2 regions of the Nocardia citri genome follow, and region 2 is predicted to be linked to the other one. Evidence: riboswitches for the same ligand, from Rfam matches in the RefSeq annotation. Region 2 holds a riboswitch; the other holds the start of a gene.
The links. A riboswitch is a leader RNA that binds a small molecule or an ion and turns the genes downstream of it on or off. The one in region 2 is predicted to bind thiamine pyrophosphate.
Positions count from the first base shown of each region.

Region 1: another riboswitch for thiamine pyrophosphate. It lies ahead of ACW2Q0_RS16675 (purine-cytosine permease family protein); the one in region 2 lies ahead of thiC (phosphomethylpyrimidine synthase ThiC).

Region 1 is NZ_JBSUQM010000010.1:87,464-99,039, forward strand. Features, by position in the region: gene ACW2Q0_RS16675 (purine-cytosine permease family protein) at 1-757, opposite strand, end outside; TPP riboswitch at 752-868, opposite strand; gene ACW2Q0_RS16680 (hypothetical protein) at 1,052-1,330, shown strand; gene ACW2Q0_RS16685 (DUF72 domain-containing protein) at 1,317-2,090, opposite strand; gene ACW2Q0_RS16690 (glutamate--cysteine ligase 2) at 2,187-3,290, opposite strand; gene ACW2Q0_RS16695 (type 1 glutamine amidotransferase domain-containing protein) at 3,405-4,001, shown strand; gene ACW2Q0_RS16700 (hypothetical protein) at 4,040-4,171, shown strand; gene ACW2Q0_RS16705 (MmyB family transcriptional regulator) at 4,354-5,139, shown strand; gene ACW2Q0_RS16710 (TIGR03619 family F420-dependent LLM class oxidoreductase) at 5,190-6,062, opposite strand; gene ACW2Q0_RS16715 (TetR family transcriptional regulator) at 6,431-6,655, shown strand; gene ACW2Q0_RS16720 (hypothetical protein) at 6,696-7,064, shown strand; gene ACW2Q0_RS16725 (WS/DGAT/MGAT family O-acyltransferase) at 7,181-8,671, opposite strand; gene ACW2Q0_RS16730 (acyl-CoA dehydrogenase family protein) at 9,154-10,293, shown strand; gene ACW2Q0_RS16735 (HugZ family pyridoxamine 5'-phosphate oxidase) at 10,355-11,152, opposite strand; gene ACW2Q0_RS16740 (hypothetical protein) at 11,324-11,576, shown strand, end outside.
Region 2 is NZ_JBSUQM010000006.1:80,988-92,563, forward strand. Features, by position in the region: gene ACW2Q0_RS11450 (LytR C-terminal domain-containing protein) at 1-26, opposite strand, end outside; gene ACW2Q0_RS11455 (DUF3263 domain-containing protein) at 94-441, opposite strand; gene ACW2Q0_RS11460 (peptide deformylase) at 638-1,228, shown strand; gene ACW2Q0_RS11465 (N-acetylglutamate synthase, CG3035 family) at 1,221-2,219, shown strand; gene ACW2Q0_RS11470 (exodeoxyribonuclease III) at 2,289-3,104, shown strand; gene ACW2Q0_RS11475 (homogentisate 1,2-dioxygenase domain-containing protein) at 3,316-4,572, shown strand; gene thiC (phosphomethylpyrimidine synthase ThiC) at 4,803-6,428, opposite strand; TPP riboswitch at 6,420-6,546, opposite strand; gene ACW2Q0_RS11485 (hypothetical protein) at 6,654-6,848, shown strand; gene ACW2Q0_RS11490 (VOC family protein) at 6,841-7,323, opposite strand; gene ACW2Q0_RS11495 (DUF1772 domain-containing protein) at 7,582-8,058, shown strand; gene ACW2Q0_RS11500 (TetR family transcriptional regulator) at 8,184-8,741, opposite strand; gene ACW2Q0_RS11505 (KasA/KasB family beta-ketoacyl-ACP synthase) at 8,781-10,025, shown strand; gene ACW2Q0_RS11510 (SH3 domain-containing protein) at 10,763-11,576, shown strand, end outside.

The DNA.
Region 1 (11,576 bases), on a different contig from region 2:
CTGCACTGGCCGCGCCGAATGCCGCGCCAGTGCTGCGGGAGTGCCGGGTATAGTCGGCCGCCACCGGCACCCAGGAGATCGAAACCGCAAGTGCCGCATCGGTGGCGATCCAGAAGAGATTCCAATCCACGCCGAACGGGCCGCCGCCCTTCGGCCCCGGACTGGCGGTGAGATCCGGCAGACCCGCGCGGACGAACTGGACGTAGAACCAGATCAACGCGATCACCACGCCGACGGTCACGAACCGCCGCAGCATCCGCACCGAACCGAGTGGCCAGATCGTCAATACCGTCGTCAGCACACCCGCGGCGACCACATAAACCCAGTGCGGCCCACCGTCGAACAACTCCTCGGCCGCATCGCCGATCACGATGAGTTCGAAGGTGCCCCAACCGATCAGCTGCGCGATGTTGAGCACTGTCGGCAGGTAGCTGAGCTTCGCGCCGAACAGTCCACGCAGCAGCATCATCGCGGGCTTACCGGTCTCGGCACCCGGCACCGCGGCCAGTCCGAGCATGAGTCCGCCGACTATCGTTCCGATGATCATGGCGAGGATGCCTGCGGCGATGGAGATCTGCGCGACACCGTCGGTATTCGGCGCCAGTACGGTGTATGCGCCGGAGAATGCCAGCAGGCTGACCCCGAGGTTCGCCCAGAACGCGCTCTGATCCCAGAACGACAGGACCTTCGGCGCGGGTTGATCCAGGGTCAGCGGTGCTTCGCGCCGCTCGGATGGATCGAGGGTGGGTGCAGACATCCCGGTACCGCTCTCCCTACGCCGGCATTACCCGGACAGGTTCATGCGGTCGGCGAAACGTGGGGTCCGCCCTCTCAGCCCGGCCGTGCCCGAGCTCCCGCGCTGGGGTTGTTCGGGCGAAATGCTACACCCGCGCACCGGCGCGTCGGGCCGCGCTTCGGACATTCCAGACAGGTTCCGCCGAGACCGCCCCGAAAAGCGCGCCCAGCGACCATACTTGTGCGGTACCAACTTGGTTATTGCTCGGTTATCTGCCGCTCATCGCCCGCCTCAACCTGGAATGAGTACGCGCCCATGATGCTGATTACCTTGCACGAGACTGTCCTTGCTCAAATCGGGGATCCGACGCCCGAGGCGCCGCCCAATTCGGAGAAGATCCTGCAGATGGTCCGTTACCTGACTTGGTTTGTCATGCTGTCGGGTGTCTGCGGAATCACTTACGCCGGAGGCAGGTTCGCCTGGGAGAAGTGGAGCGGCGGCACCCTGGACTCGCCGAAGATGCTCGCCGGCGCCATGCTCGGTGGCGTCATCGCGTCCAGCGCCGGCACCATAATGAACGCTATCGTCGGCTGAAATCCGTTGCGGGAGTTCGGCTGACGGTGGCTCCGGCCGCGGCGGCGATGCGCGCGAAGACGATCGCGTCGCGGACCGCCGCACCGCCGGGATCATTGTTGAAATAGACGAACACCTCCGCATGATCCGGCCAGGTGTCGGCCAGCCGTCGCGCCCAACTGGTCAGTGCCGTGCGTCCATAGCGCGGTGCCGGTGTCGCACGTCCGGAATGCAGTCGCAGATAACCCCAATCCGTCGTCCGCCATAGCGGGGCGACCGGGCGGGACCGGACATCGGCCCAACACAGCGCCGCACCGCATTCGGTCAGCACAGCACGAACTTCGGGAACCCACCAGGAATCGTGCCGGGGTTCGACCGCGATCCGGACCTCTTGCGGAAAACAGCGTAGGCAGGCGTCGAGCAGTGCCGGATCCGCCCGCAGAGTCGGCGGAAGTTGCAGGAGCACCGGTCCCAGCTTGTCGCCCAGTGCGCAGGCGTGCGCCATCAACCGCGCGACTGGCTCTTCGGGTTCGCGCAGCCGCTTGATGTGGGTAAGGAATCGGCTTGCCTTGACCGCGAAACAGAAGTCCGGCGGTGTTCGATCCCGCCATGCCGCGAAGGTCTCGACGCTGGGCAGTCGATAGAAGGCATTGTTGCTCTCGACCGTCGAGAAGCCCGCTGCGTAGGTTTCGAGCCACGCGCGCTGCGCAACGTTTCCCGGATACAACACATCGCGCCAGTCCCGGTACTGCCAACCCGACGTGCCGACGAGCAGGGCCATACCACCATGGAACCAGGTTCCTGTCACAGCCGTATCAACTATGCTGCGTAGTAGAATGAACAAGCTCTCGTCGCCGCACAGGCCGTGCTTGTCCGGTCAATAGCACCCTTCGAGGGTCGCGGCGGCGACAACATCGATGACATCGTTGACATCGTTGTGCGCGGACAACGCGGTGCGTTGGCGCCGAGCGCCGTTGCCACGTGCGAGCACCGCATCGACGGTTTCGGCGACGAACTGCTGGTCACCCAGCTGCTCGAGCGCGGGAGTGAGGTGGTCGACCAGCCTGCCGAGCAGGGTGTGGGCCGGAAACGCGCGGCCGCTGAGCGTGTCGAGCCCATCGCCGTCCAACCCGGATCGGGCGGCCTTCCAATACGCGGCCCGCAAAACCTCCGCGGGCACCGGCGGCGGTGGCAGCCCATTCTGCAGCGCGGCGTTCGCCATGACGACAGCGGCGCGAATCAGTGTGGCCAGCAACGCCGTTTCCTCGACCGTCGCCGGTACATCACTGACGCGCACCTCGACAGTCGGATACGAGGCCGAGGGCCGCACATCCCAATACACCATCGCCTTATCGAGAATGCTGCCGCTGGCGAGCATCATCCGCACCATATCGTCGTAATCGGCTTCGGAATCGAAGAACGGTGGCGGTCCGGCACTCGGCCACCGCCGCCACTGAATACTGCGCCAACTGGCGTATCCGGTATCGGTGGCGCGGTAGACCGCGGAATTTGCGGTCAACGCCAACAGTACCGGTAGCCAGGGCCGCAGATAATTCCCCACCCGCACCGCGGTTTCCCGTGACGGCACCCCGACATGGACATGGCAGCCACACAAACCCTGCTCATGGGCGAGCATCCCGAAATTGCGTTCGATGCGCTGATAGCGCGGGGTATCGGTGACCGGAAACGTCTTCGGTACCGCGGGCGGAACAGCCACCGCAAGCAGCCGTGCGCCGTGCTTCTCCGCGCAATTGGCCACACTGCGTCGCAATCGACGCAGGTCATCGAGTAAATCGGGGGTCCGGGTGTGCACGCCGGTATTTATCTCGACCTGACAGCGCGTCAACTCCAACTGCAGATCGATGCCGACATCGGCCGCCGCCGCCGCGACTTCGACATTCCGCGGACTCGGCGCACCTGTGATCGGATCCGCCAGAAGGAACTCCTCTTCCACGCCGACGGTGGGCAGGGCCACGGCCATTACTGGATTTTACTGCGCAAATCGCTGGTCCGGACCGATGCCGGAATCGTTTGAGTCGCCCGCGCGCGGGTAGGTCGACCTTGGTGAAAGATCGGCGAGAAAGGGGTCCCGGTCATGTCCGAGGAATTGCGCGGTGTGCGCGCATTGGTCATCACCGCGAATACCGGCGTCGAACACGACGAGTTGCTGATGCCGTTGGACTGGTTGCGCGAACACGGCGCCGTCGCGGTGCACGCGACCCCCGAACGCGGCGAGGTCCAGACTTTTCGACACGATGTCGACAAGGATGAGGTCGTGCAGCCGGATGCGGCACTCAACGATCTCGAGGTCGACGATTTCGACCTGCTCGTCGTGCCGGGTGGCACGGTGAACGCGGACAAACTGCGTGTCTGCGAGCGCGCCGTGGAAGTCGCACAGCAGTTCGTGCGCGCGGGTAAGCCCGTCGCGGCGATCTGTCACGGTCCCTGGCTGCTCGTGGAGGCCGGCGTCCTCGCGGGCAAGACGTTGACGTCCTACCACTCGCTGCGCACCGATATCGTCAACGCGCAGGGGCGCTGGATCGATCGTGCGGTGGTGCGCTCCGATGAGAACGGCTGGCCGCTGATCACCTCCCGCAGTCCCGGCGATCTCACCGAATTCACCGACGCGATCGCCGCCGAGCTCACCGCGGCTCAGTCGGCCCAGGCCTTCGTCGGCGATGAAATCTTCTGACACCGGCGAGTTCCGCCGACCCGAATCGTCAGGCCGATATGGACACCATCAACCTCGCCGACCGCTACGAGCGGCCGCCCATCGATCGGGACAGCATTCGCAAACGGCTCGACGCGGGCATCGAAGAAGATTCCGGCACCGGCGGCCTCGACCGGAACACCCGTGGCTGACCACCATCAATCCGGACAGCAGCCCGCACGTCACCGCCGTCGGCGCACTGTGGGTGGATAGCGCCTCCGCGTTCACCGCCACGCTCTCGACCGTGGAACCCGCTGGTCGGACCCGCTGGCGGTTCTGAGTCGCACATCGATTACCTGTCAGGTAATCGTGTCGGAGCCGTGCGCTTCGTAGGATCGGCACAGTGAGTACGCAGACAGCCGGTGACCTGCTGCGCCATTGGCGGCTCGAGCGCAGGCTCAGCCAGCTGGAATTGGCTGGGCGCGCCGAAACTTCCGCGCGGCATCTGAGCTTCATCGAAACGGGTCGCGCGAATCCGAGCCGCACCATGGTCGTACATCTGTGCGAGCAGTTGGAGATTCCGTTGCGGGAGCGCAATCGGCTGCTACTCGCGGCCGGATTCGCACCCGCCTACGCCGAACCGTCGCTCGATACACCCGCGATGGATGCGGTGCGCGGTGCGATGCGCCAGATCCTCGCGGGGCACGACCCCTACCCCGCGCTGGCTATCGACCAGAGCTGGAACATGATCGACGCCAATTCCGGTGTGGCACTGCTGTTGACGGGCATCAATCCGAAACTGCTGACCGCACCGGTGAATGCGTTGCGACTGAGCCTGCACCCCGACGGTATGGCGAGCCGCATCGTCAATCTGGCCGAATGGCGTGGCCATATCTTCGAGCGCCTGTCGCGCCAGATCGACGTCACCGGCTCGTCCGAACTACTCGAGCTCCGCGAAGAACTACGCGAATATCCCGGTGGCACAGTCGATCTCACCCTCCCAGAACCCGACCAGGCGATCGTTCCGCTACGCCTGCGCCGTGACGACCACGAACTGTCGTTCATCAGCGTCACCACGGTGTTCGGTACACCGATGAACGTGACCGTCGCCGAACTCGCCATCGAATCGTTCTTCCCGGCCGATGCGGAGACGAAGAGGCGCCTCAATGGTGTGTCGTGATCAGTGGCATCATGGCCCGCACCCCATCTCACCGCAGGCCTGGCAGCGGTTCAGCTCGTCTTCGCGATGACCTTCTCCGCGAACCGGGACAGGTGCGCGATCTTGGTGTCCAGCGATTCGGTATCGGGTTCGGTGGTGTACGGGTAGCGGAAGCCGACGATCACATCGGTGACGCCCTTGTCCTCCAACCGCTTCACACCGTCGACAGTGAACCCGTCGAGCGAGATGACGTGGATCTCGAAATCCTCGCGGGAACCGTATTCGGCGCGCAGGACATCGAGTTTCGCGAGCAGGCGGTCCAATTCGGCCGGATCGCCACCGGCGTGCATCCAGCCGTCGCCACGCTGAGCCGCGCGCCGTAATGCCGGTCCGCTGTGTCCGCCGATGAGGATCGGAATCGACTCGGTCGGCACCGGGCTGATCTTGATGGGCGACAGATCGTAGAACTCGCCGTGGAATTCGAAATAGCCTCCCGCGGTGAGCCCGCGCACGATATCGATGCACTCGTCCATCCGGGCGCCGCGACGTTCGAACGGCACACCCATGATGTCGAAATCATCCGGCCACGGACTGATCCCGACACCGAATCCGAACCGATTCCCGCTCAACGCCGCGACCGAGGCGGCCTGCTTGGCCACCAATACCGGTGGGCGGATGGGCAGCTTCACCACGAAGGGTGTCAGCCGGAGCGTAGTCGTGGCCGCCGCGATGGCCGCTGAGAGCACGAAGGCCTCGATGAACGGCTTGTCCTCCAGGAACTCCCGCTTGCCGTCGGGGGTGTATGGGTAGGTGGCGTCGGATTCCTTCGGATAGGCCACACTGTCGGCGATCGTGATCGAGGTGTACCCGGCTGCCTCCGCGGCCTGCGCCAGCGGCAGATAGAAGCTCGGATCCGTCATCGTTTCGGCATAGGTGAATCGCATCTCGATCGCCCTTCATATTTCGGTCCTGTGCGCGTGTTCGGCTGCCGCCCGCCCGCATATCCCGATGCCACGGTGACCATGTAATTCGCGGGCGCGCCACGCGATTCGCACAACCGCGGCCCGAACTGCATGTCGGGGATGGTGAACCACTTCGTGACGCCGTATCGCTGAGTGAACTCGCGCGCGGTCTCGATATCGCGTACCACCCAGCACAGCTGGTAGATCGGGCCCCGCGCGATGGTCATCGGATCACCTCGAGTCTGCTGCACGAAGGCCGCTCGCGGCACGGCCGAGCATCCGTTCCGTCCGGCCCCAATTAAGCACCTATGCCTAATATCGTCAATACTCGGATTCAGTACAGTGCTGGTATGGCCGCCGAGGATCCGCGTGCCGCACTGCTCGATGCGGGTGAACGACTCATCGCCGAGCGCGGCGTGGATGTCCCGCTGCGCGATATCGCCGCGGCCGCGGGCCAGCGCAACAACTCAGCAGTGCACTACTACTTCGACTCCCGCGCTGGTCTGCTCGAGGCCATCGTCGACCGCCGCATGAACTGGCTCGAAGATCGCCGAATGGGCCTGCTCGCCCGATGAGTCCGACGGCACCGCATATGAGATCCGCGCACTGGTCGCGATGCTCGCCGCTCCCATCCTCGAACTCATCTCCACCGCACAGGTCACCCATTACGGCCGCTTCCTCGAGGTGGTGCGCGCCCACCCGGTAATCGCCGACGCGCGCCGCCTCGCCGGCGCCGACCGCGCCGCCGTCCGCATCATCGCCACCCGCCTGGACGCGGCCCTCCCGCAACTCCCCTCCCGCCGACGCCGCCAGCGACTGGAAACCATGGCGACCATTATGTTCGCCCTGATCGCCGACTACGAACGTGCCCTGGAAGCGGGGGTACGCATCGCGGATCCCGACAGCGATACCGGCGAGATCGTCGACATGATCGTCGCCATGCTGACCGTTCCGGTGCGCGAGGCGACTTCGGGTGGTGGGTAGGGATGTTCGTTTCTGTAGGTCAAGGGGTAGCCGTTCGATACCGCCCCTGGCCTGACGCCGTCTCCCCCAAACCGTGGGAACATCAACGGGCTCGGGGGCAGGGTCCACGTGAGTGGTTATTGCGTGAGTTCGGCGAGCGCGTCTTGTAAGTATGTGGCGATGTTCCAGACGTCGGGGATGGTGTCGGTATCGGCGAGGATGCCGAAGTCGAGGTGGCCGTTGTAGGACATGACGGTGATGTTGAGTGGGCCTGATAGGTCGGTGAGTACAGAGATGGGATAGCAGCCGGCTACCTGGACTCCTGCGGTGTACAAGGGTATCTGCGGACCGGGGACATTGGAGACGATCATGTTGGCCAGTGGGAGTGCGGGGGCGGCGACGCGCAGCAGTAGGCGGGTGGCCAGTCCGTGCAGGATCTGGGGGAGTGCCGCGGTGGCATAGTGCAGCAGGGCCGGTGGGGTGGTGTGGAAGCGGTCTTTGGCGGCGAGCATTGCGGCGTGGGTGAGTTTCATGCGGTGCTGTGGGTCGGTTTCGCCGATGGGTAGTTCGGACAGCATGATGGAGAACTGGTTGCCCGCGGTGCCGAGTTGCTCGGGGGTGCGCACCGATACCGGGATCGCGGCCACGGCCGGCTCGTCGGCCAGTGCGTCGTGGTCCTGTAGCCAACGGCGGAGTGCGCTGGTGCACAATGTCATCACCACGTCGTTGACGGTGCCGCCGAAGCTGTTCTTGACCTGTTTGACGGTGTCGAGCGATAGCGAGACGAAGGCGAAGGACCGGCCGGTGCCATTGGGGCCGTTGCCCGGCAGCGTGGGGTTGGCTTTGGGCAGGTCGGTGAGTGCGTTCGGCAGCATCGGTCCCAGGCGTAGCGGCAGGCGTACTCGTTCGGCTTGGCGGGCCATGGTGTGTGCGATGCCGCGGCCGAGTATTTCGGCGGGGTTGGGTGTTCGTGCCAGTCGGAGGCCGTCGGGGGGTAGCGGCACGGGCCGGGATTCGGGCGCGATGTCGAACACCGCGGCCATGACTTCGGCTCCGGACACACCATCGATGAGTGCGTGGTGCACTTTGGTGTAGATGGCTTGGCGGCCTTCGGCCAGCCCCGAGATGAGGTGGCATTCCCACAGTGGTCGAGTTCGGTCGAGTGGTTGGGCGTGCAGGCGGGCGGCGAGTTCGGCGAGCGCCTCGTCGGTGGAACCTTCGGGCAGGCGTGTATCGCGCACGTGATATCCGAGGTCGATGGTGTCGCTGTCTTCCCAGTAGGGGAGGTCGAGACCCAATGGGACGGTGTGTAATCGCCACCTCAGGGGTGCGATCAGATGTAGTCGGCTCGCGATCAAGCGGCGCAGGACCGTGACGTCCAGCGCGCCGCCACTGGTGGGTGGCTCCAGCAGTGTGACCGATCCGACGTGGAGCAGCATGGTCGGTGATTCGGCGTCGAGTAGCAGGACATCGAGTGAGCTGAGTTGCCGGGATGGCCCGTTGTCGGGCGAGAGCGGAATGTTGTGCGAGGGTGTCGCGCGGGCAGCCGATGTGCAGGTGGCGAGCTGACCAGGGGTAACGATGCGGGCGTTCAGGTGGCGGGCGGTTTTCACGTCGGCGTGGGGCATGGGGTCTCCGCGTTGTCGCTGGGTTCGGGACAGACTGCCGATTCAGTTCAGCCGGCATCTGTGGGCGCTGGGAACCGTTCGAGCCGCTCCGCTCTTGCGGTGATACCGATGTGCGTGTCGAAGACGCGCCATTGAGGTTAGTTGTCGGCGAGGTGCTGTCGGCTGCGGTCATGTGCCCGCGACGTTAATTCTGCGCAAACGCGAGACCTACGCCTTATTACTCGCGGGTGTGCCGGTATTACGTTGGTTCGGCGAACTCCCAGGTATAGCCGGGGTCTCGGGTTCCCGAAAGATCTGCGACTGCTACGGAATTCGGAATCGGACGTTGATGGCAGACTCGGCACTGGTTTCGGCGACACTCGAGTGGGTAATTACGTCGGCCATGAATTGGGTGAGGCGGCCGAGAGGGCCGCTCCGACGGCGGGCAAGCGACAGTACTGTGTGCAGTAATTCAGTACTGCTATCCGTAGTCGAGGAGTCTCGTGGCCGTCGAACGCCTGCTGCCCACCGAAGAGGCCCGCGATCTCATCCAGCTCACCCGCGAGATCGCCGATAGGGTCCTCGCCCCCATTGTCGACGAGCACGAGCGAGCCGAGACCTATCCCGAGGGCGTCTTCGCCACGTTGGGTGCGGCGGGGCTGCTGAGTCTGCCGTACCCGGTCGAGTGGGGCGGTGGCGGGCAGCCGTACGAGGTGTATCTGCAGGTGCTCGAGGAAATCGCCGCTCGATGGGTCGCGGTCGCGGTCGCGGTGAGCGTGCACAGCCTGGCCTGCCACCCGCTGCTGGCGTTCGGCACCGCGGAGCAGAAGCAGCGTTGGCTACCGGATATGTTGGGCGGCAACCTCATCGGCGCCTACAGTCTGTCCGAACCGCAGGCTGGCTCCGACGCCGCGGCCGTCGCATGTAAGGCGAACCCGGCCGACGGCGGCTACCGGATCAACGGTACGAAGGCATGGATCACCCACGGCGGAATCGCCGATTTCTACAACCTCTTCGCGCGCACCGGGGACGGATCGCGCGGCATCTCTTGTTTCCTCGTACCGCGCGAGACCGCCGGGCTCACCTTCGGCAAACCCGAAGCGAAGATGGGCCTGCACGCCGTACCGACCACGACCGCCCATTACGACAACGCATTCCTCCCCGCGGAGCGCCGGATCGGCGCAGAGGGGCAAGGACTGCAAATCGCCTTGAGCGCACTGGATTCCGGTCGACTCGGGATCGCCGCGGTCGCGACCGGCCTCGCCCAGGCCGCGCTCGATGAGGCCGTCGCCTACGCGAAGGAGCGTACCGCCTTCGGTAAACCCATCATCGACCATCAGGGTCTGGGTTTCCTGCTCGCGGATATGGCCGCCGCCGTGGACTCCGCCCGCGCCACCTACCTCGACGCGGCGCGGCGCCGCGATGCCGGACTGTCGTACGCGCGGCAGGCGAGTGTGGCGAAGCTGATCGCCACCGATGCCGCCATGAAGGTCACCACCGACGCCGTACAGGTCTACGGCGGCTACGGCTACACCCGCGATTTCCGCGTCGAACGCTACATGCGCGAAGCCAAGATCACCCAGATCTTCGAGGGCACCAACCAGATCCAGCGCCTGGTCATCAGCCGCGCGCTCGCACACTGAACCCCACTCCCAGCGAGATTCCGATTCGACCACGCAGGCGCCGAGAGGGCGGACCCGTCTGCTACACCTGCCGGGAGCGCCGCGTCAATTCGACTGTCGCGGCGCGCACCTCGGCCGCCGAATCGATCGGCATCGCATAGCACACCCGGGTGCGTGCCACCCCGCGCGGCGTCACGACCCGCAGGTCAAGGCCATAGCGGTCCGCGCGTTCACAACTGGCCTCGGTCGCATCCAGGTATCCGCCCAATACCTGCGCCATCGACAACAGCGCGTCCGCATGATCGTCATTGAGATGTGTGATCGCCGGCCCCGCCACCGGAACCACCGGATCCGGCGCGGCCGCCAGATACTGTTCGGCGGTTGCGGAATCCATCCGCCCGTATCCACCGACCCATCGAACTCGCCGCACGCGCAATACCCACAGCGAGAAGTCGCTGTAATCCACGTAGTACTTCGCCGCGGGCACCGCCGCCAGATGTGCCGCCCGCGCCGCCGCGGCCTCAGCACCGACCGGGCGCTCCACCACACCGGCCAGCGTGATCCGGGTACCGGCCAGCGGATCGGCGGGCACATCGGGCGATAGCACCGACAGGCTGGCCCGCGGATCCGCAGCGAGGTTGCGCCCGTGCTCGGCCATCCGCGACACGCACAGCACCGGTTGACCATCCAGCAGCCCGTAGGTGACGAACGACGCCCACGGGCCACCGTCCTCGCTCAAACTCGCCAAGGTCGCGATATTCGTCGCCGCCGCAACGGTTCTGGCCTCCTCGGCCGCCGAGGGACGAGCGGCATTCGCTACCGGCGCGGTCGGCTGTGGAGTCGAGGGGGCGTCGCCGGGATCACCGTGATCGAGAGTCATACCGTCCATCCTCGCAGGTATCCACCGCCATTCAGCACGGCGTCCCACCCGGCGCACGAACCAAGGGACGGACGCCGATGAGCTGACATCGGACACTCGAAACGCCGACGACCGGATAGCGAAGCGATCGATCGCGCGCACAACGGCCGCTGATCGGCAAGACTGGCGTGCGTGACCAGATACGCATTCGACGCCGACCGCAACGCCCTCGTCGCCATCTGGGCGACCGGACGCGGCGATCTCGCAACCACGGTGGCCGAGCTGCCGCCGATAAACCATGATCAAGCAACGAGTTTGGCGTCTAATCTGACCACCCTGTCCCGTTTCCAGTGGCGCACATATACGCATCCGGCAAGTGCCGCGGGCGATCCCGACGTCCCCAACAGCGAGGCCTGGCGGCGCGCCGAGGAACGCCGCAACTTCA
Region 2 (11,576 bases):
CCGGAGGTGGGATTCGGGTAGCTCACGTTGGAAACCCTAGCCGCAAACCGAGCCCTTTGGTCGTTGCGCGGGCTCCGCTATCACGGCGGCGCGTCATACCTGGAAGCCGAACCTCCGCGCGGCTCGCGCCTTCTGCCTACTCGCCCGCAGTCGACGCAACCGCTTCACCAGCATGGGATCGGCGGCCAGTGCCTCCGGCCGATCCACCACCGCGTTGAGCACCTGGTAGTACCTGGTCGGCGACATGCCGAACAGTTCACGAATGGCCTCTTCTTTCGCCCCGGCGTATTTCCACCATTGCCGTTCGAAGGCCAGGATGTCGTGTTCGCGACGGCTGAGACCGTCACCGTCACCATCGACCTGCTCGGCTGCCGTGACATCTCCGCTCGCGGAAGGGCCGTCTTGGATCGCGGAAATATTCCGAGCCGCTGCGCCGTCCATCTTGCTCCCTCGCCGAGTAATCACCAGACGAAAATGACGCTTGTACGTCGCGGATCATTGAACCATGGGCTGCGGGATTGCCCCCGCACCGTCGCGGCGTGTTCGCTACCGGTCGGTGGCGAGTCGCAACCACCCACGATCGGTGGCGCATCGCGGCGGCTGCGACCCGTGCGAGCCCATCGGCAATAATTGCCCTATGGCAATCCTCCCCATCGTGATCGTCGGTGACCCGGTTCTGCACAATCCGACCGAGCAGGTCACCCAGACGCCGGAGGAACTGGCCGAGCTGATCGCGGATATGTACGAGACGCTCGATGCCGCCAACGGCGTCGGACTGGCCGCGAACCAGGTCGGCGTGCCGCTGCGGCTGTTCGTCTACGACTGCCCGGATATCGACGACAAGGGTACGGCCGTGCGACGCAAAGGCGCGGTGATCAATCCGGTGCTGGAAACCTCGGAGATTCCGGAGACCATGCCGGATCCAGATGACGATGACGAGGGTTGTCTTTCGGTACCGGGTGAGCAATTCCCCACCGGCCGCGCCGAATGGGCCCGCGTCACCGGAACCGATGAGCACGGCGCGCCGGTCGATATCGAGGGCAAAGGTTTCTTCGCCCGCATGCTCCAGCACGAGGTCGGACATCTCGACGGATTCCTCTACGTGGATGTGCTGGTCGGGCGCAACGCCCGCGCGGCCAAGAAGGCGATCAAGCGAAGCGGTTGGGGCACACCGGGACTCAGCTGGATTCCGGGTACGGTGCCCGATCCGTTCGGACACGATGACTGATCCTGCGGCGCAACCGGGCGATTGGACATTGCCCGATATCCCATTGGGTCGGCGCGTGGTCCTGCGGTACCGGTTGCCTGCGGGTTATCCACAACCACTCACAGATGTGATCGGCGAACTGGTTTCGCTGGATCCGCCCACCGTGCGCGCCGCGGACGGGCAGGTCGTCGCGGTCGCGCCAGATCGGGTGGTCGCGATGAAAGCGCTGGGGCCGAGGCCGATTCGCACCGGGGAGATCCGGGCGCTGGAGGCCGCGGCGGCATTCGGCTGGCCCGGTATCGAACAGGGTTGGATCGACGGCTGGCTGCTGCGGGCCGGAAACGGCTACACCAGCCGCGCCAATTCCGCTGTGCCGCTTGGTAGCTCGGACGGTCCGGCGGCATTGGGCGCGGATACGCTGCAGCGGATCGGCGCGTGGTACACCGCGCACGGCCTGCCGGTGCAGCTGGCGCTGCCGGATCGGCTGGCGGCGCTGCCGCCGGGGTGGCGGAGTCGGCGCGAAACCCGGTTGCTGGCGATCGATATCGAGAATTTCGTACTGCCGCAGGGGCCGCGGATGGTGCGCATCGTGCCCGCACCCGATGAGGCATGGTTGTCGATGCACCGCTACAGCGGCGAAGATCCCGCGACACAGCCGGTTTCGACGCCACCGGTGGTGGAGGTGCTGACAGCCGTTCACGACGGCGAACTGGGCTTCGCCTCGCTCGGATTGCCGCAGCCCATCGCGATCGGTCGCGGCGCACTCACCACCGCACCGGACGGCCGCCGCTGGATCGGGCTGACCTGCGTCGCGGTGGCGGCCGAACACCGCAGGCACGGACTGGGCTCGCTGATCTGCGCGGAGCTGATCCGCTGGGGTGCGGATCGCGGCGCCACCCATGCATATCTCCAGGTCGAGGCCGAAAACGCCGGGGCCATCGCGATGTATCACGAGTTGGGCTTCCTCGACCACCACACCTACCGGTATGCCACGCCGGACGGCTCCGGCTGAACCGACTGTGCTGCGGACAACAGCCTGAAGTACCACAGACCTACAGCCCTAGTGTGAAGGAAGCCATCCGTGCGTCTCGCGACCTGGAACGTCAACTCGATCCGCTCCCGCCTCGACCGGGTCGCGGACTTCCTCGACCGCCAGGACATCGACGTGCTCGCGATGCAGGAAACCAAATGTCGCGATGATCAGTTCCCGTTCGAGCGCTTCGACGAACTCGGCTATGAGGTCGCCCACATCGGATTGAACCAGTGGAACGGTGTTGCCATTGCCTCCCGCATCGGACTGGAAGAGGTGGAAGCCGCCTTTCCGAATCAGCCCGGCTTCGACAAGGATGCGGCCGAATCGCTGATCAGCACCCCGATCGTGGAATCGCGCGCACTCGGTGCGACCTGCGGCGGAGTCCGGGTGTGGAGCCTGTACGTCCCCAATGGCCGCACGCTGCACGACCCGCACTACGCCTACAAACTGGAATGGCTTGCCGCCCTGCGCGCCAACGGCGCCCAGTGGCTCGCCGCGGATCCGCAGGCGCAGATCGCCCTGGTCGGCGACTGGAATATCGCCCCCACCGACGACGATGTCTGGTCCGTCGAATTTTTCGCCGACAAAACCCACACCTCCCAACCCGAACGCGACGCCTTCAACGCCATCGTCGAAACCGGCTTCGCCGACGTAATGCGCCCCTACGCTCCCGGCCCTGGCGTCTACACCTACTGGGACTACACCCAACTGCGCTTCCCCCGAAAGGAAGGCATGCGCATCGATTTCATCCTCGCCTCCCCCGCCCTCGCGGCACGTACCAAAGACGCGACGGTCGACCGCGAGGAACGAAAAGGCAAGAGCCCCAGCGACCACGCCCCCGTAATCGCCGAGTTCGCCGACTAGGTAGTGGCGTCGTCGGTTCTCCTGGTTTTCATTCAGGGCGCGGCGGCGGTGTACCGCGCAATGCGTCACGCCTGACAATTGTTCAGCAATTCATGCCATCACTAGGCGAAATGCCGAAGTAGACAGCAGTAGACCGGCAAGATGTTCACCCTACCGGCACCTGCGGAACTACGATGGAAAGCAAACCAGCGGTCCAGCCGGAGGTGCGGTCATGGCGTTCTATCGGCAGGTGGGAGCGGTGCCGCCGAAGCGGCACACCCAGCATCGAGACGACCGGGGACAGCTCTATTACGAAGAGCTGATGGGCGAGGAGGGCTTCGCCGGCGATTCCTCGCTGCTGTATCACCGCGGCCTGCCGCCCGCCATCGTCGATTCGACGGTATGGGAGCTGCCGGACCAGACCCTCACTCCGAATCATCCACTGCGCCATCGGCATCTGCGGCTGCACACACTCTTTCCGGGTGACACGCCGGCCGGGGCCGATCCCGTTACCGGCCGTCGGCTGCTGCTCGGCAATGCGGATGTGCGGATCTCCTATGTGGTGGCCAAAGGCGCGTCACCGCTATACCGCAATGCGATCGGCGACGAGCTGGTGTACGTGGAATCCGGTGCGGCCGAGGTCGAAACAGTCTTCGGCACCATCCCGGCCCGGCAGGGCGACCAGGTGCTGATCCCGCGCGCGACCACGCACCGCTGGCTGCCGAGCGGCCCGCAACCGCTGCGCGCCTATGTCATCGAAGCATCCAGCCACATCGCCGCGCCGAAGCGCTATCTCTCGAAATTCGGTCAGCTGCTGGAACATTCGCCGTACTGCGAGCGCGATCTGCACGGGCCGGGAGAGCCGTTGATCGCCACCGGAACCGATATCGAGGTGCTGGTGAAGCATCGACCGGGGGGTCGGGTGCTCGGCACGCGGATGATCTACGCGACGCATCCGTTCGATGTGGTCGGCTGGGACGGCTGTCTGTATCCGCTCACCTTCAACATCGCCGATTTCGAACCGCTCACGGGCCGGGTGCACCAACCGCCGCCCGCTCATCAGGCATTCGAGGGGATCAACTTCGTGGTGTGCAATTTCGTACCGCGCAAGGTCGACTACCACCCGCTATCGATTCCGGTGCCGTACTACCACTCCAATGTCGACAGCGACGAGATCATGTTCTACTGCGGCGGAAATTATGAAGCGCGTCGGGGTTCCGGTATCGGACAGGGTTCGGTGTCGGTACATCCCGGCGGTTATGCGCACGGACCGCAGCCGGGCGCGTATGAGCGCAGTATCGGCATCGATTACTTCGACGAACTCGCGGTCATGGTCGATACCTTCCGACCGCTCGAACTCGGCGAAGGCGCGCTGGCCTGCGAGGATCCGGGATATGCGTGGACCTGGTCCGGCCGCGGACCACAGTCCGACGGGCATCGGCAGCCGGACCGGCGCCCGCACGCGAACCAGCGCCGAGGGCCCGCGTGAAGACCCGAGGTTCCCGACAACACTCTGTTCGGTCCGGACAATCTCCCCTATGGCCGAATTGTCTCGGCGGCCTCGGTTTCCCGATCGGCCCGCGCCGACGCTGATCAGGCAACTGCTCGGCATGAAATTTTTCCGAATCCGCTCCTGAGCGGCGGATTCTTCGTGTACCTTGCTGCTAGAAGCCCCGGACCACCCCTTGGTCCGGGGCTATCGCCATTTCTGCGGGCTAGCTACGACACGACCGGCAAATACACCTGCGCACCGTGGTCGGCGAACTCCGCGGACTTCTCCGCCATCCCGGCTTCGATCGCCTCGGTCTCCGAAAGCCCTTGGCGCGCCGCGTATTCCCGCACGTCGGCGGAGATGCGCATGGAGCAGAACTTCGGACCGCACATGGAGCAGAAGTGAGCGGTTTTGGCGGGCTCGGCGGGCAGGGTTTCGTCGTGGTACTCGCGGGCGGTGTCCGGATCGAGGGAGAGGGCGAACTGATCGCGCCAGCGGAATTCGAACCGCGCCTTGGACAGTTCGTTATCGCGGTCCTGAGCGTGCGGATGCCCCTTGGCGAGGTCGGCGGCGTGCGCGGCGATCTTATAGGTGATCACACCGACCTTGACGTCGTCACGGTTCGGCAGACCCAGATGCTCCTTGGGGGTGACGTAGCAGAGCATGGCGGTGCCCGCCTGGGCGATGATAGCCGCACCGATGGCCGAGGTGATGTGGTCGTAAGCAGGGGCGATATCGGTGGCGAGCGGGCCGAGGGTGTAGAACGGCGCCTGCTCGCACAGCTCCTCTTCCAGCCGCACGTTCTCGACGATCTTGTGCATCGGCACGTGGCCCGGGCCCTCGATCATGACCTGCACGCCATGCGATTTCGCGATCTTGGTCAGCTCACCGAGGGTGCGCAGCTCGGCGAACTGGGCCTCGTCATTGGCGTCGGCGATGGAGCCGGGACGCAGGCCGTCGCCGAGGGAGAAGGTCACATCGTATTTCGCGAGGATCTCGCAGAGTTCGGCGAAGTTGGTGTACAGGAACGACTCCTGATGATGCGCCAGACACCATGCGGCCATGATGGATCCGCCGCGCGAGACGATGCCGGTGACCCGCTTGGCGGTCAGCGGCACGTAGCGCAGCAGCACACCGGCGTGCACCGTCATATAGTCCACGCCCTGCTCGCACTGCTCGATTACGGTGTCACGGTAGATCTCCCAGGTGAGCGCGGTGGGATCGCCGTTCACCTTCTCCAGTGCCTGATAGATCGGCACGGTACCGACCGGGACGGGCGAATTGCGCAGGATCCATTCGCGCGTCTCGTGAATGTTCTTACCGGTGGACAGATCCATGATGGTGTCCGCGCCCCAGCGGGTGGCCCACACCATCTTCTCCACCTCCTCCGCGATCGAGGAGGACACGGCCGAATTGCCGATATTGGCATTGATCTTGACCAGGAACTTCTTGCCGATAATGGTCGGCTCCAGCTCCGGATGCTTGTGGTTGGCCGGGATGACCGCGCGACCCGCGGCGACCTCGTCACGCACCAGCTCCGGCGAAACGCCCTCGCGGGCGGCGATGAAGCGCATCTCGGGAGTGATGATGCCCTGCCGTGCCCAGACCAGCTGGGTCCGCGGACCGTCGACGTCGGGCTTCGCCCAGCCGTCGCGCAACTTCGGTAGACCGGCCTCCAGATCGATGGTCGCGCTGTCATCGGTGTACGGACCAGAGGTGTCGTAGACGTCGAAGTGCTCACCGTTGGTCAGATTGATCCGACGCACCGGAATGCGCAGGTCATCGACGTCTTGGTAATGCTTGACGCTGCCTTCGATCGGACCGGTGGTCACCGAGTCGACAGGTGTGCCCATGAATATCCTCCCTACGCCGGCATTACCCGGTCAGGTTCATACGGTCGACGGCCCTGAGCGCCCGAATCGGGCTAGCCGTCCTCTCAGCCCGCTGGTGCGAGCCCCCGTTGGTGTGTGAATTTTTCCGCCCGACGATACCTTTCCACATCCATGCCCCGCCCGCCGATCGGCGGAACGTACCGCGAAGCGCCCGACGCCCGACCACACGCCGGTACATTCCTCAGGGTGAAATTCACCCTGGAGGTAGATCTGGATGTCCTGCCCGACGGCATGCCGGTGCCGGCCGATCTCGCCGACGAGCTCGGCCGCATCCTGCGCTATTGGGGCGGCAATATGAAGCACTACCAGATCACCGAGGGTGACGGCTCCGCCATCTACAACTCCGGCTACCGCGAGGTCGGCTCCTGGCAGATCAGCTGATCTTGCCTTCGTAGGCGTCCCGCATGCCCTGCAGGTCGATCTTCTGCATGCCGAGCATCGCCTGCGTGGCGCGATTCGCGGCAGCGCGATCGGTACCGGTCAGCAGGGCCTCGGCCTCGACCGGCCAGATCTGCCAGGGAATGCCGTATTTATCGTTGAGCCAACCGCATTCGATCGGCTGACCGCCGTCGGCGAGCAGCGCCGTCCAGAGTCGGTCGACCTCTTCCTGACTGTCGCAATTGACCAGCAGCGACATGGCGTGGGTGTAGTGGTAGTCACCGCCGCCGTTGATGGCGGTGAACTTCTGGCCGTTGAGTTCGAAATCGACGAGCATGGTGAGCCCGGCTTCGCGTGGCCCCGCCTCGGAGTAGGGCACGACATTGGTGATCTTCGAATCCTCGAACAGCGAACAGTAGAACTCCGCGGCCTCCTCGGCCTGGGTGTCGTACCAGAGGTTCGTGACGATCTTCTGCATGGTGGTCCTCCCGATCGGTGTGCCTGTAGTAGTGCCGACGGTGCTGGCGGACGGAATTCATCGCCCATCAGTAGGACTGGAGCTCGATCAGCGTACCTGCCGGATCGCGCAGATGGGCTGAGCGCAGGTTCGGGCCCGATGCATGGGGTGGTCGTCGGTGCCACGTCGTAGGGGACGGTCACACCGAGACCCGTTGACTAAGCTTTCTAGCGTTGCTAGATTCTCTAACAACGCTACTGTCAACGAACGAGGAAGCTCATGACCACCACCCTCATCCAGGTCGTCGCCGTCGTCTCAGTCCTCGCGAACGCCGTCGTCTACGGCACCGATGCCTGCTTCGCGCTGATCACACGGTCGGTGTACGACAAGCTGGACGACCGGACCGTGACCATCTCGGCGGGCTGGGGTCACTACTACGGTGATCGCCGGATGCCGATCGTCGGCATCGGCGGTGTGGTAACCGCCATTGCGGCAACGGCTCTCGCGGCCCTCGGCGGTCACGCGGCCGCGGCGATCGCGGCGGGTATCGCCGCACTGGCGCTGGTGACCTGGCTCGGCATCTATGTTCGGGTCGCGAAGCCGGTGAACACCCAGCAGACCGCCGCCGCGCAGTCCGGCGTCATTCCGGCGAATGCCCGTGCACTGCAGGACAAGTGGAACAGCGTCATCAACGGCCGGGTGGCTTTGCAGTTCATCGCCGTCGCCGCCCTGTGCGCCACCATCGCGCTTGCCTGACGCACCTCATCGAGGACTCTGTGTCGGCGCACTCCACATGTGCGGCCGACACAGGGTCGTTCGTTGCGCCTGGGGGTTCATCGACACGGGTCTACCACAACAGCGGCTACCTCGAAATATCGCGCCTAACGGATGGTTTGGTCGATCAACTTACGCGCAGCCCGATCGGTGCGCTCCACATCACCGGTGATCAGCCGATCCTGAATAATGCCGCGCAGCCCCGAAACCAACAGCGTGGCAACAGCTTCCGGGTCATCAATGGATTCGATTCGACGCAGCGCATCGGTCAGCGTCCCGATGAAGATCGCGATCGCGGTATTCGCGTATTCGCCGTAGGGACTGCCCGGCACGCACGCGGCCCCCAGCACCTGTAGCAGCACCCGCACACTCGTCGTGGCCTCCCCCGCGATATTCACCGCACAGAATTCGCCGAGCCGGGCCCGCAGCGACGCCGCATCGGAGACCCCGGCGAATACCGCGGCAATATCCGGACGCTGCGTGGTCAGCGCCTGTACCAGCAGTTCTTCCTTGGTGTTGAAGTAGTGGATCAGCATGCGCGAACTGGTACCGAGTTCCGCGGCGAGCGGGCGCAGCGACAAATCGCCGAGACCGTGGGCGGCGATGTATTCGACGACACCGGCCAGCAGGTCGGCGCGTTTCGCGTGGTCGAGTGGGCGAGCCATGGATTGACTGTAGCGATTGGTACAGGTATCTATAACACCGTGACTGTAACAATCGCTTCAGAAACACGCCCGGCCGTCGTGGTCACCGCGGTCGCCGCGACCACATCGATCGCCGATGACATCGACGCGACCTGGTCCGGACTGCTTGCCGGGCGCAGTGGTATCGGCCTGCTCGCCGACGATTTTGTGGCCGAATACGACCTGCCGGTCCGCATCGGCGGCAAGTTGAAGTCCCGGCCGGGCGACCAGCTCACCCGCGTCGAACAGCGCCGTCACTCCTATGTCGAGCAAATGGCCCTGGTGCTCGGTCACCAGGTCTGGCGCAATGCGGGCGCACCCGAGGTCGAGGGTGAGCGGCTCGCGGTCGTCATCGGCACCGGACTCGGCGGCGGCGACGCCCTCATCACTGCGGTCGATTCGATGCGCGACGGCGGCTACCGGAAGGTTTCGCCGATGTCGGTGCCGATGGTCATGCCGAACGGTCCGGCCGCGACGGTTGGACTCGAAATCGGCGCCAAGGCAGGGGTTTTCGCGCCGGTCTCGGCCTGTTCCTCTGGTTCGGAGGCGATCGCGCACGCCTGGCGGCTGATCTCCACCGGCGAGGCGGATGTCGTGGTGGCCGGTGGCGTCGAGGGGCATATCGATGCGGTACCGATCGCGAGTTTCGCCATGATGCGGGCGATGAGTACTCGCAATGACGAACCGGAGCGGGCATCGCGGCCGTTCGATCGCGACCGCGACGGGTTCGTCTTCGGCGAGGCGGGAGCACTGCTGGTGCTGGAGTCCGAACGGCACGCGCGGGCGCGCGGCGCTCGGATTCACGGTCGCGTGCTCGGCGCGGGAATCACCTCCGACGCCTATCACATCGTCGCCTCGGAGCCGGAGGGCATCGGTGCCGCACGCGCCATGCGCAAGGCGATATCTACTTCCGGACTGCAGGTTTCGGATATTCAGCACGTCAATGCGCACGCCACTTCGACATCGATCGGAGATGCGTCGGAGGCCAATGCCATCACCGCGGTTACTCCGGAGGCATCGGTCTACGCCCCCAAATCCGCACTGGGCCATTCGATCGGCGCGGTCGGCGCGCTCGAATCCATCCTCACCATGCTGACGCTGCGCGACCAAATCGTCCCGCCCACTTTGAATCTCGACAATCGCGACCTGGAGATCGACCTCGATGTCGTGGCCGGTGCACCCCGCGAGCAGCACATCGATTTCGCTCTCAATAATTCCTTCGGTTTCGGCGGCCACAATGTCGCCCTCGCGTTCGGACGGGTATAGCGCTGGCAGCCGATCGCCGCGAAGTAGCGTCGTAGCAGAATCGTTAACTGGACGAACACCCCAGCGGGTCGGGACAACGCCGTGACCGGCGCCTTCTACATTCCAGATCCGGCGAATCCGAATCGGTTCGTCTCGACCGAACTGACTCGTGGACAGCCGGCCGACCAATGGGTTTGCCTGGACGCTGCCACTTACCCGCAACCGCATGGCATCGGCCTTGCGGTTGCGGGTACGCGCTCTTCGATGAAAAGGGCCCGCTCGGCCGCAGCACCCAAACGCTGTTCCTGGGGCGGCGCTAGTTCGGCTTCGACCTGCCCGGTCGAGAATCGCGGCCCAGCCCGGACACCTCGTGCGCGCCGGATCGGGTTACGCGGCAGACCGGATCAAAGCTGCGAGCGCGGTCCGAACTTCGCGGGTCGAGACCCCCGGGTCGACCTGTTGCTGAGCAATCGCCGCATGTGAAACCATACATGTGATTCGGTCGACCCGAGAACTCCGATGACTGGACACCCCGAAGCACACCGCGCACCGCGGACACCGGGCCCGGCGGTCGATACCACTCGCGCAATGGTTCGCGGTCCGGGTCCTGCTGGATTTTGTGCCCTGCTCGCCCTGTTCATGGTCGCGCCACCGCTGCTCCGGCGCGACCGGGCGTTGCGGCTACCGACGAATGTGCGCGACTGCCCGCACCTGGGCTTGCCCCGCCGCCGCATCCTGCGCATCCAGGACGGCGCGGTATGGATGCCCACCGAGCCGCTTTCGAGCAGCGGCCCGAGCGCGGGAAGGAGTCGACGATGTTGATGTGCTTCCGACTGGACCCGGACCAGCTCGCCGCGGCCTTGTCCATCGCTGGGCTGGAGCCCGGACCGCGGTCCACGCTGCCGTTGATCACCCCGCCGCCCGACCCAGCGGCCGCGCTGCGGGACACCGGACTGCTCGAAGCCGACGACCGACTCACCAGACCGGCGACGGGAGCACTGCGGATCGCCGCCGATCCAGCCCACACCACCGCCATCACCGCCAACCACGCCGGGCAGGACAAGTGGACCGCGGCGCTGGTGCTGCGCGGGGACGAAGACGACACCTTCGTCATGCAGGCCGGGACCGGCGACGACGGTTTCGATTTCACCGTTGTGCCAACCCTGACCCAGGCCGCCATGCTGGTCGACCATCTGCTCGATCTCACCTCCTACGGCCCCGGATTCGCATCGCTCCCGATCGACCTCGATCTCATCGCATTCGCCGCACTGCTCGCCGCCGCGGACGCGGCACAAGAGGCCCGCCTGGCCGGGGTCCTGCATCGAAACCTCGCGCCCGGACCGCTCGAGCTGCGTGCGCTCGAGCTGGAGGAGCAACTCGCCAAGGGGCTGGCCGCCGGCGACACCCGTTGGGCTTTGTCCGCCGCCCAGGGCGCCACCCCGGTATCACTCGCGGCGGCGGCCGGCCGGATGACGGAGGGACTGGCGCGGCTGGCGTCGCTGGGCCTTGTGCGACTGGAGGCGCTCGGTAGCTACCGATTCACCGATGCCGGGACCGCGGTGGCGCGGTCGT